DNA from 3 places in the Pseudomonas sp. LB3P25 genome. Region 3 is predicted to be linked to each of the others. Evidence: predicted binding sites of a transcription regulator. Region 3 holds the regulator's gene; each other region holds the start of a gene.

What was found. The regulator sigma-54, encoded in region 3, starts transcription at its own class of promoters, with help from an activator protein. The targets are predictions, from matches to a motif close to ANTGGCATNNANNTTGCTNT.
Region 1: a site for sigma-54 is predicted at 1,995-2,014, ahead of ACYZTW_RS25280 (flagellar basal body rod protein FlgF). Genes of this name have one in related genera too.
Region 2: a site for sigma-54 is predicted at 1,892-1,911, ahead of flgB (flagellar basal body rod protein FlgB). Genes of this name have one in related genera too.

The regions. Positions count from the first base shown of each region.
Region 1 covers NZ_CM142711.1:5,493,189-5,496,692, forward strand. The annotation lists gene flgH (flagellar basal body L-ring protein FlgH) at 1-316, opposite strand, end outside; gene flgG (flagellar basal-body rod protein FlgG) at 369-1,154, opposite strand; gene ACYZTW_RS25280 (flagellar basal body rod protein FlgF) at 1,200-1,940, opposite strand; gene ACYZTW_RS25285 (sigma-54-dependent transcriptional regulator) at 2,306-3,504, opposite strand, start outside.
Region 2 covers NZ_CM142711.1:1,841,097-1,844,600, forward strand. The annotation lists gene ACYZTW_RS08060 (chemotaxis protein CheV) at 1-716, shown strand, start outside; gene cheR (protein-glutamate O-methyltransferase CheR) at 763-1,590, shown strand; gene flgB (flagellar basal body rod protein FlgB) at 1,953-2,360, shown strand; gene flgC (flagellar basal body rod protein FlgC) at 2,364-2,807, shown strand; gene flgD (flagellar hook assembly protein FlgD) at 2,823-3,504, shown strand, end outside.
Region 3 covers NZ_CM142711.1:1,213,817-1,217,320, forward strand. The annotation lists gene rapZ (RNase adapter RapZ) at 1-590, opposite strand, end outside; gene ptsN (PTS IIA-like nitrogen regulatory protein PtsN) at 593-1,057, opposite strand; gene hpf (ribosome hibernation-promoting factor, HPF/YfiA family) at 1,070-1,378, opposite strand; gene ACYZTW_RS05215 (RNA polymerase factor sigma-54) at 1,453-2,946, opposite strand; gene lptB (LPS export ABC transporter ATP-binding protein) at 3,131-3,504, opposite strand, start outside.

The DNA of each region.
Region 1 (3,504 bases), 2.8 Mb from region 3:
TACTGCCGAACAATGAGGACAGGCCAATGCTGGTCTTGCTGGTCTTGCCGACCTGGGAATTGGCGTTTTTGCTGGCCTGGGTCTTCTCGTTCAAGGTGATGGTGATGATGTCACCGACCCGGAACGCCTTGCGGTCGCTGTACAGGTTCTGTTCGAAACCGGCCTGGTAGATCGAGCCGTTATTGGCCGCAGCCGGCAGCGGCGTGCGCGGTAACACCGGGGCGTAGTAAGGGTCATTGGGCTTGGGCGTCGGACCGACGCAGCCCGAAAGCGCGGCGATCCCACTCAGTGCCAGAACAGATACATAGCGATTCATGACCCTACCTCACGGTGTTGCAGGCGACCTGATGGCCGCCTCATAGACTTGATTACAGATTCTGCGTTACGAACGAGAGCATCTGGTCGGCGGTGGAGATCACCTTGGAGTTCATCTCGTAAGCGCGCTGAGTGGTGATCATGTTGACCATCTCTTCAACGGTGCTGACGTTCGAGGTTTCCAAGGTGTTCTGCAGCGTGGTGCCGAAACCGGCCAGGCCCGGGGTGCCGACTTGCGGCGCGCCGCTGGCAGCGGTTTCCAGGAACAGGTTGTTGCCCACGGCTTGCAGGCCGGCCGGGTTGATGAAGTCGGCGGTTTGCAGGTTGCCGATCACCTGGGATGCCGGGTTACCGGCAACGGTGATGGACACGGTGCCGTCGCGACCGACCGTGAAGGTCTGGGCATCGTTCGGGATGACAATGGCCGGTTCCAGGGCGAAGCCGCTGGCGTTCACGATCTGACCGTTGGAGTCCAGGTGGAACGTACCGTCACGGGTGTAGGACGTCGTGCCGTCCGGCTGCAGAATCTGGAAGAAACCGCGACCGTCGATGGCCATGTCCAACGGCTGCTCGGTGGTTTGCAGGCTACCGGCGGTGAAGTTTTTCTGGGTGCCGACGATGCGCACACCGGTACCCAATTGCAGACCCGACGGCAGTTCACTGTCCTGGGTCGACTGGGCGCCTGGCTGGCGTTTGATCTGGTAGAGCAAGTCCTGGAACTCGGCGCGGTCACGTTTGAAACCCGTGGTCGACACGTTGGCCAGGTTGTTGGAAATGGTCGTCAGGTTGGTGTCCTGGGCGGACAGACCTGTTTTGGCAACCCATAGAGCCGGAAGCATTCGATTCTCCTCGTGCGCCTGTTTTACGGCGCGACGTTCTGATAATTAGCTGATCTGCAAGACCCGAGCCATGGCCTGGTCATCGTCTTTGGCGGTGTTCATCATCTTGATGTGCAGCTCGAACTGCTTGGCCAGCGCCAGCACCGAAGTCATTTCTTCCACGGCATTGACGTTGCTCGACTCAAGGAAACCAGACACCAGTTTGACGCCAGCATCGGCTTGCGCCGGCTTGCCGTCCTTGGTGTGGATCGAACCGTCCAGGCCTTTGGTCATGTTCTTGAAGTCAGGGTTAACCAGTTTGATGCGGTCGACTTCTGCCATCACGCGCGGACCTTCGCCCATCGCACGAATGCTGATGGTGCCGTCCTCGCCCACTTCGATTTGCTGCTCGGGCGGCACGGCAATCGGCCCACCATTACCCATCACCGGCATACCGTTGCCGGCCCGCAGCACGCCCAGGGCATCGACGTTCAGGCTGCCGGTGCGCACGTAGCTTTCGCCGCCGTCAGGGTTCTGCACGGCGATCCAGCCATTGCCTTGCACCGCGACATCGAGGTCACGACCGGTTTCCACCAATGCGCCAGGGGAGAAATCAGTGGCCGGACGTTCGGACAGGGCAAACGCACGCGCCGGAAAGCTGTCACCGAACACCGGCATCGAACGCGCCTGCTCCAGGTCTTTCTGGAAGCCGTTGGTGGAGATGTTCGCCAGGTTGTTGGCATGAGCCTTCTGCGCCAGTGCATTCTGGCTGGCGCCGGTCATTGCCACATAAAGGTACTTGTCCACGCTCTTTCCTCTGCATGCCGGACGTTTGCCGCCCACTGCTGTACTGCTGAGCCATAAGCAATTTGCAGACCAACTTTTTTCTGGCGGCGCAGGGCCCGGCAAACAAAGGACTTGAGGGGGTCAGGCGGGAAACGGGGATTGTGTCAAAGACGAAAAACCGGCGGTGTTATGCCGCTTACGGCAAGTGCCGACCTCTTCAGCTCAACACCGTCCTTGTAGCAGCTGCCGAGCCTGCGAGGCTGCGTTCGGCTGCGAAGCAGTCGTAAACCCGGTATGCACGGTTTTACTGATACACCGCGGTGGAGGTTTTACGACTGCTTCGCAGCCGAACGCAGCCTCGCAGGCTCGGCAGCTGCTACAGGGGTTTAGGCGCTGCCGGGTTCTTTGCCGACTTCATACTCACGCAGTTTGTTGGCAATGGTTGTATGCGAAACCCCCAATCGCTTGCCCAGCTGGCGACTGCTTGGATGTTCGGAATACAGGCGTTCCAATACCGCCTTCTCGAAGCGCCCGACAATCTCGTCCAATCCGCCCTCGAGCGAGAAATCGCCAAGCGGCTGACGCACGCCGTAGTCCGGCAGGCGAATATGTTCGGCCTTGACGGTCCCGCCCTCGCACAAGGAAACCGCCTGGAACAACACGTTTTCCAACTGCCGAACATTGCCCGGCCAGTGGTAATGACTGAGCCGTTCCATCGCCGCTGGCGCCAGTTTCGGCAGCGGGCAACCGATCTGCCGACTGGCCTGATCGAGGAAGTGCTCCACCAGCGGCGTCAAACCATCAAGGCATTCGCGAAGTGGCGGGATGTGCAGCGAAAGCACGTTCAAGCGGTGATACAAATCCTGGCGGAACTCACCGCGCGCGCACAATTCGGACAGGTCAACCTGAGTCGCGCAGATCACCCGCACATCCAGATAAACCTCTTCATCGCTGCCCACACGACGGAAGCAACCGTCCTGCAGGAAGCGCAGTAATTTCACCTGCAAGCGCGGGCTCATTTCCCCGACGCCATCGAGAAACAGCGTACCGCCCGCCGTCAGTTCCAGCAGCCCGAGCTTGCCTTCGGCCCGCGCCCCTTCGAAAGCGCCGGGGCCGTAGCCGAACAGCTCCGTCTCAGCCATGGATTCCGGCAGGCCGGCGCAGTTGAGCGCCATCAACGGTGACTGCCCCCGCGGACTCGCCAGGTGGCAGGCTCGCGCCAACAACTCTTTACCAGTGCCGGTTTCGCCTTCTATTAATAGCGGCGCATCCAGCGGCGCCATGCGCCTTGCTTCGCGCACCACCGCGGCCATCACCTTCGAGCTTTGGAAAATGCTGTCGAAGCCTCGCAGCTCCTGCTTGCGCACGTTATAGATGCGTTCACCGACCCGGTCGGCGCGGTGTAGCGTGAGTACCGCACCGGCCATGGCTTCGCTGTCGTCATGCTCCGATTGCAGTGGCGCGATGTCGGCGAGAAACACGTCACCCTTGACCTTCACCCGCAAGCCGTTGATCCGCGACTTGTTGGCGCGCACCAGTTCCGGCAAGTCGAAATCCTCGGCGTAACGCGACAGCGGAATCCCCG
Region 2 (3,504 bases), 630 kb from region 3:
TTGATCTGGCCATGGCGACCGGTTCCGGTGCGCTGAAAGATCAAAGCAATCCCTTCGTGATCATCACGGAGTACAACACCAAGACCCAGGGTTTCCTGGTGCGGTCGGTGGAACGCATCGTCAACATGAATTGGGAGGAGATTCATCCGCCACCCAAGGGCACGGGACGCGATCATTACCTGACGGCTGTGACTCGGATCGACAATCAGTTAGTCGAAATCATCGATGTCGAGAAAGTGCTGGCAGAAGTGGCGCCAACACCGGAAGCGATTTCCGTCGGTGTGGTGGATGTCGAAACCCAGCACAAGGCGCTCTCTTTGCGAGTACTGACGGTCGATGACTCGTCGGTGGCGCGCAAGCAGGTAACCCGTTGTCTGCAGACAGTCGGTGTCGAGGTGGTGGCGTTGAACGACGGTCGGCAAGCGCTGGATTACCTGCGCAAACTGGTCGACGAGGGCAAGAAGCCGGAAGAAGAGTTCCTGATGATGATTTCCGACATCGAGATGCCGGAGATGGACGGGTACACCCTGACGGCCGAGATCCGTAACGACCCTCGCATGCAAAAGCTTCACATCATCCTGCATACTTCGTTGTCGGGTGTATTCAATCAGGCGATGGTCAAGAAGGTCGGTGCCGATGACTTCCTTGCCAAATTCCGTCCTGATGACCTGGCATCCCGGGTAGTCGACCGGATCAAAGCAGCAGACATCAGCTAGGGGCCTAATGCCCCTAACGGTTAACACGATTTAAGAGGCGGCATCTTTGTCTACGGGTAATTTGGATTTCGAACAGTTCCGGGTCTTCCTGGAAAAAGCCTGTGGCATTTTGCTCGGTGAAAACAAGCAGTACCTGGTCTCGAGCCGTCTCAACAAACTGATGGAACAGCAAGGCATCAAGTCCCTGGGTGAGCTGGTCCAGCGCATCCAGACCCAGCCGCGCAGTGGTTTGCGCGAGATGGTGGTGGATGCCATGACCACCAACGAAACCCTGTGGTTTCGTGACACCTATCCGTTTGAAGTCTTGAAGAACAAGGTGCTGCCCGCAGCGATCAAGGCCGCCCCTGGCCAGCGCCTGCGGATCTGGTCGGCGGCGTGTTCGTCGGGTCAGGAACCGTATTCGCTGTCGATGTCGATCGATGAGTTCGAGCGCGTGAACATGGGTCAGTTGAAGATGGGCGTGCAGATCGTTGCCACCGACCTGTCCGGCACCATGCTGACCAACTGCAAGACCGGCGAGTACGACAGCCTGGCCATCGGCCGTGGTCTGTCGCCCGAGCGCCTTCAACGTTATTTCGACCCGAAAGGGCCGGGGCGCTGGGCAATCAAGGCGCCGATCAAGAGCCGGGTGGAGTTTCGCTCGTTCAACCTGCTGGACAGCTACGCGAGCCTCGGCAAGTTCGACATCGTGTTCTGCCGCAACGTGCTGATCTACTTCTCCGCCGAGGTGAAGAAGGACATCCTGTTGCGCATTCACAGCACGTTGAAGCCAGGCGGTTATCTGTTCCTCGGTGCTTCCGAGGCGCTGAACGGTTTGCCGGATCATTACCAGATGGTCCAGTGCAGCCCGGGGATCATTTACCAGGCGAAGTGATGTAAAAAGCGCCAGGCATAAAAAACGGGAGTCCTCAAGGGCTCCCGTTTTTTATGCCTGCCGCTTTTTCTGAAAACACCACTGACCCTGTGGGAGCGAGCCTGCTCGCGAAAGCGGTGGGTCAGGCAATGCAGATGTCGATTGACATGACGCTTTCGCGAGCAGGCTCGCTCCCACAACGGATAAGTGTTCCCCGTGAGAAAGCGGCAGAAAAGCGGCAGGCGGCGGAAATCAGTTGCCGCTTTTCTGGCATTGCCACATTGCCACTGCCCGCAAAGCCCCGGTTTATGGCCTTTTTTGAATTGGCACGACGCTTGCTATGTCCCTGTTACGAAAAATCAGGTCACCCGAAGGTTTCCGACATGAGCATCAGCTTCGATAAAGCGCTCGGTATCCACGAACAAGCCCTGGGCTTCCGCGCTCAGCGTGCCGAAGTCCTGGCCAACAACATCGCCAACGCCGACACCCCGAACTACAAGGCTCGGGATCTGGACTTCTCGAAAGTACTCGCCGAGCAGAACGAGAAGACCAAGAGCGGCACTTTCGCCTTGAACATGACCAACAGCCGTCATATCGAAGCCGAAGGCCTGGGCAATGGCGACGAGTCGCTGCTGTATCGCACGCCGATGCAACCGTCGATCGACCAGAACACCGTGGACGCCCAGCTTGAACAGTCGAACTACGCGGAAAACGCGATCGGCTTCCAGGCCAGCTTCACCCTGCTCAACAGCAAATTCAAAGGGCTGATGTCAGCCCTGCGCGGAGAGTAAGCCATGTCTCTATCCAGTGTTTTCAACATTGCCGGTAGCGGCATGAGTGCCCAGACCACTCGCTTGAACACCGTCGCCAGTAACATCGCCAACGCCGAAACCGTCTCGTCGAGCATCGACCAGACCTACCGTGCACGGCACCCGGTATTCGCCACCATGTTCCAGGGCGGCCAGAGCGGCGGCAGCGATTCGCTGTTCCAGAACCAGGACGCGGCCGGTCAAGGCGTGCAAGTGCTGGGCGTGGTCGAAGACCAGAGCAACCTTGAAGCGCGCTACGAGCCGAACCATCCGGCGGCCGACGCCAAGGGCTACGTCTACTACCCGAACGTCAACGTGGTGGAAGAAATGGCTGACATGATTTCCGCGAGCCGTTCGTTCCAGACCAACGCCGAAATGATGAACACCGCCAAAACCATGATGCAGAAGGTCCTGACCCTCGGTCAGTGATAAGGGGCGACTCAGATGAGTGTTACCGATACCACCAGTGGTTTGAGCCTCAACGACATCCTGGCCAACTCCTCGATCAAGACCACCACCACGACTGATGGCCTGGCGTCGGCCACCAACAGCGCCACGGGCAGCAAAGCCCTGGGCAAGGACGCGTTCCTGCAGTTGCTGGTGACGCAACTGAAAAACCAGAACCCGCTGGAGCCGCAAGACAACGGTGCGTTCGTCGCCCAGTTGGCGCAGTTCAGCAGCCTGGAAGGCATCACCACGCTCAACGACACCGTCAGTGGCCTGGCGAGCAATTACAACTCGTCCCAGGCATTGCAGGCGTCGTCGCTGGTCGGGCGTTCGGTCATTGCACCGGGCGGCTCGGCGGTGGTCGATACCTCCAAGAGTTTCAACGGCACCATCGCCGTACCGGCGTCGGCGGACCCGGTCACGGTCAAGATCACCAATGCCGATGGCAAGGTTGTCCGCACCATCGACCTGGGCAGCCAGGCAGCCGGTACTTCCAGTTTCATCTGGGATGGCAAAAACGATGCAGGCGAAGTGGCCACGGCGGGTACATATACCTTCGGCGCTACTGCGACCTACGACGGCAAGGCGACCTCGCTGGTGACGTACCTGCCGGCAACCGTCAACAGCGTGACCATCAGCCAGACCGGCGGTGAGTTGATGTTGAACCTGGCCGGGTTGG
Region 3 (3,504 bases):
TTCCAATAGGGATTTGGCAGGCAACGCACGTCGAACACCAGATCAGCGTCCACTGGCATGCCACGCTTGAAGCCGAAAGACTCCACCAGGAACGCCGTACCGGGCTCCGGCTGGTTCAGCAGGCGCAGCTTGATGGTATCGCGCAGCTGATACAGGTTCAGGTTGGTGGTATTTACTTTGAGATCGGCGAGGTCGGCAATCGGCCCGAGCAGGTTGGTTTCATCGTTGATGGCCTCGGCCAGTGAGCGATTGGCATTGCTCAGCGGATGACGACGGCGGGTTTCCGAGAAACGTTTGAGCAAGGTTTCTTCGTCGGCGTCCAGATAAAGCACATCACACTGGATATGCCGGCTGCGCACTTCTTCGAGCAGTTCGGGAAACCGCGACAAGTGACTCGGCAGGTTACGCGCATCGATGGATACGGCAACCAGCGGTTGTGCAAGCTCGGTGTGAATCAACGCGCGTTCGGCCAGTTCCGGCAACAAACCGGCGGGCAGGTTGTCGATGCAGTAGTAGCCGTTGTCCTCGAGAACATCGAGTGCGGTACTTTTACCTGAGCCGGAGCGGCCGCTGACGATGATCAAGCGCATGATTAATGACCGTTTTGCTCGTTCAGGACAACCTGATACAAGGCTTCATTACTCGGGGCGCTGCGCAGTTTTTCACGCACTTCCTTGCGATCGAGCATGCTGGCGATCTGGCGCAGTAGCTCCAGGTGCGCATCGGTGGCCGCTTGTGGGACCAGTAGAACGAACAACAGGTCAACCGGAGCGCCGTCGATGGCGTCGAAATCGATAGGGGCGTCCAAGTGCATCAAGGCACTAATGGGCGCGTCGCAACCCTTCAGGCGGCAGTGTGGGATGGCGATGCCGTTGCCAAAACCGGTGGAACCGAGTTTTTCACGGGCAATCAGAGCCTCGAAGACATCTTGCATCTCCAGATCCGGCACTTCCCGGGCGATCAGGTTGGCAATTTGCTCGAGGGCTTTCTTTTTACTGCCGCCCGGCACGTTCACGAGGGAACGGCCGGGGGTCAGGATGCTTTCAAGTCGGATCATGGGTTGGGAGTGTTAACGACCGGTCGCGCCCTGGAGGAGGCTTTGGGTCTTTTCCTTATGCTTTTTGAGTTGTTTATCGAGCTTGTCGGTGAGTGCGTCGATCGCCGCGTACATATCGGTATGTTCCGCGTTGGCGACCACTTCATTCCCGGGAATATGCAGCGTGGCTTCGATTTTCTGCTTGAGCTTTTCGACCGTCATCGTGACCTGCACGTTGGTTATCTTGTCGAAATGCCTCTCTAATCGTTGGAGTTTTTCGCCGATGTAGGTGCGAAGAGGTTCGGTCACTTCCAGTTGGTGTCCACTGATGTTGACTTGCATACAGCTTCTCCTTCGTTGCCAGTGCATAAAGCGGCAGGCAGAAATGCCTGCCACTGGAACGCTGTGGCGTGGCTCTACATCAACCGCTTGCGTTCGCTCGAAGGCGCGATCCCGAGGGATTCGCGGTACTTGGCGACGGTGCGGCGAGCCACCTGAATGCCTTGTGCCTCCAGTAAACCAGCGATCTTGCTGTCACTCAACGGCTTTTTCTGATTTTCCGCGGCAACCAGTTTTTTGATGATCGCGCGGATCGCCGTGGACGAGCATTCACCGCCCTCGGACGTGCTGACGTGGCTGGAGAAAAAGTATTTCAGTTCATATATGCCCCGAGGGGTATGCATGAATTTCTGCGTGGTCACCCGTGAAATCGTCGACTCGTGCATGCCCACCGCTTCGGCGATGTCATGCAGGACCAGCGGCTTCATTGCCTCGTCGCCGTACTCAAGAAAGCCGCGCTGATGCTCGACGATCTGAGTGGCTACTTTCATCAGGGTTTCGTTGCGGCTTTGCAGGCTCTTGATGAACCAGCGGGCCTCTTGCAACTGATTGCGCATGAAGGTGTTGTCGGCGCTGGTGTCGGCGCGGCGCACGAAGCCGGCGTATTGAGCGTTGACCCGCAGTCGTGGCACCGATTCCTGGTTCAGCTCCACCAGCCAGCGCTCGTTGTCCTTGCGTACGATCACGTCGGGAACGACGTATTCGGCTTCGCTGGATTCGATCTGCGAGCCTGGGCGCGGGTTGAGGCTCTGGACCAGTTCAATCACTTGGCGCAGTTCATCTTCCTTGAGCTTCATGCGACGCATCAGCTGGCTGTAATCGCGGCTGCCGAGCAGGTCGATGTAATCGGTGACCAGGCGTTTGGCTTCGATCAGCCAAGGCGTCTTGGCGGACAACTGACGCAATTGCAGCAGCAGGCATTCGCCCAGGTTGCGGGCGCCGATACCCGCGGGTTCGAATTGCTGGATGCGGTGCAGGACGGCTTCGATTTCGTCCAGCTCGATGTCCAGTTCCGGGTCGAAGGCTTCGAGAATCTCCTCGAGGGTTTCGTCCAGGTAGCCCTGATTGTTGATGCAGTCGATCAGGGTCACGGCGATCAGGCGATCAGTGTCGGACATCGGTGCCAGATTCAGTTGCCACAGCAGGTGGCTTTGCAGGCTTTCACCGGCCGATGTGCGGGTGGTGAAATCCCACTCGTCGTCATCGTTGCTCGGCAGGCTGCTGGCGCTGGTCTGGTAGACGTCTTCCCACGCGGTATCGACGGGCAGTTCGTTGGGGATACGCTCGTTCCAGTCGCCTTCCTCGAGGTTATCAACCGTCGGGGCGGTTTCCTGGTAGGAGGGTTCCTGAATGTCGGCGTTGGGTTGCTGTTCGGCTTTGTCGGCCAAGGGATCGGCGTTATCGAAGTCGTCGCCTTCTTCCTGGCGTTCGAGCATCGGATTGGATTCCAGGGCCTCCTGGATTTCCTGTTGCAGGTCCAGGGTCGACAATTGGAGCAGGCGGATGGCCTGTTGCAGCTGCGGTGTCATCGTCAGCTGCTGGCCCATTCTCAAGACTAGCGATGGTTTCATGGCAGGGGCTTAACACCTTATTCGCCGGCGCACATGCGCCATCCACTACAGGGCGCCGGAGCGCCAAACATAAGCAAATTATATGCCCGAAACTGCAGCGTTTGCCTAGAGCGCTGTAACAATAAAAAAATATTGATTTTTTATCGAGACAAGCGCCCGAGCAACCAGCCAGACACCTCAGTGCTTACAGGCGGAACTCATGGCCCAGATACACTTCCTTGACCAGGTTGTTGGCCAGGATGGTGGCAGAGTCACCTTCGGCGATCAGCTGGCCATCGTTGACGATGTAGGCGGTTTCGCAGATATCCAGGGTTTCACGGACGTTGTGGTCAGTGATCAGCACGCCAATGCCCTTGGCCTTGAGGTGATAGATGATCTGCTTGATGTCTCCCACCGAAATCGGGTCCACGCCGGCGAACGGTTCGTCGAGCAAGATGAATTTCGGGTTGGTGGCCAGTGCCCTGGCAATTTCCACGCGGCGGCGTTCACCGCCGGACAGGCTCATGCCGAGATTGTCGCGGATGTGGCTGATGTGGAATTCCTGCAGCAGGTTTTCCA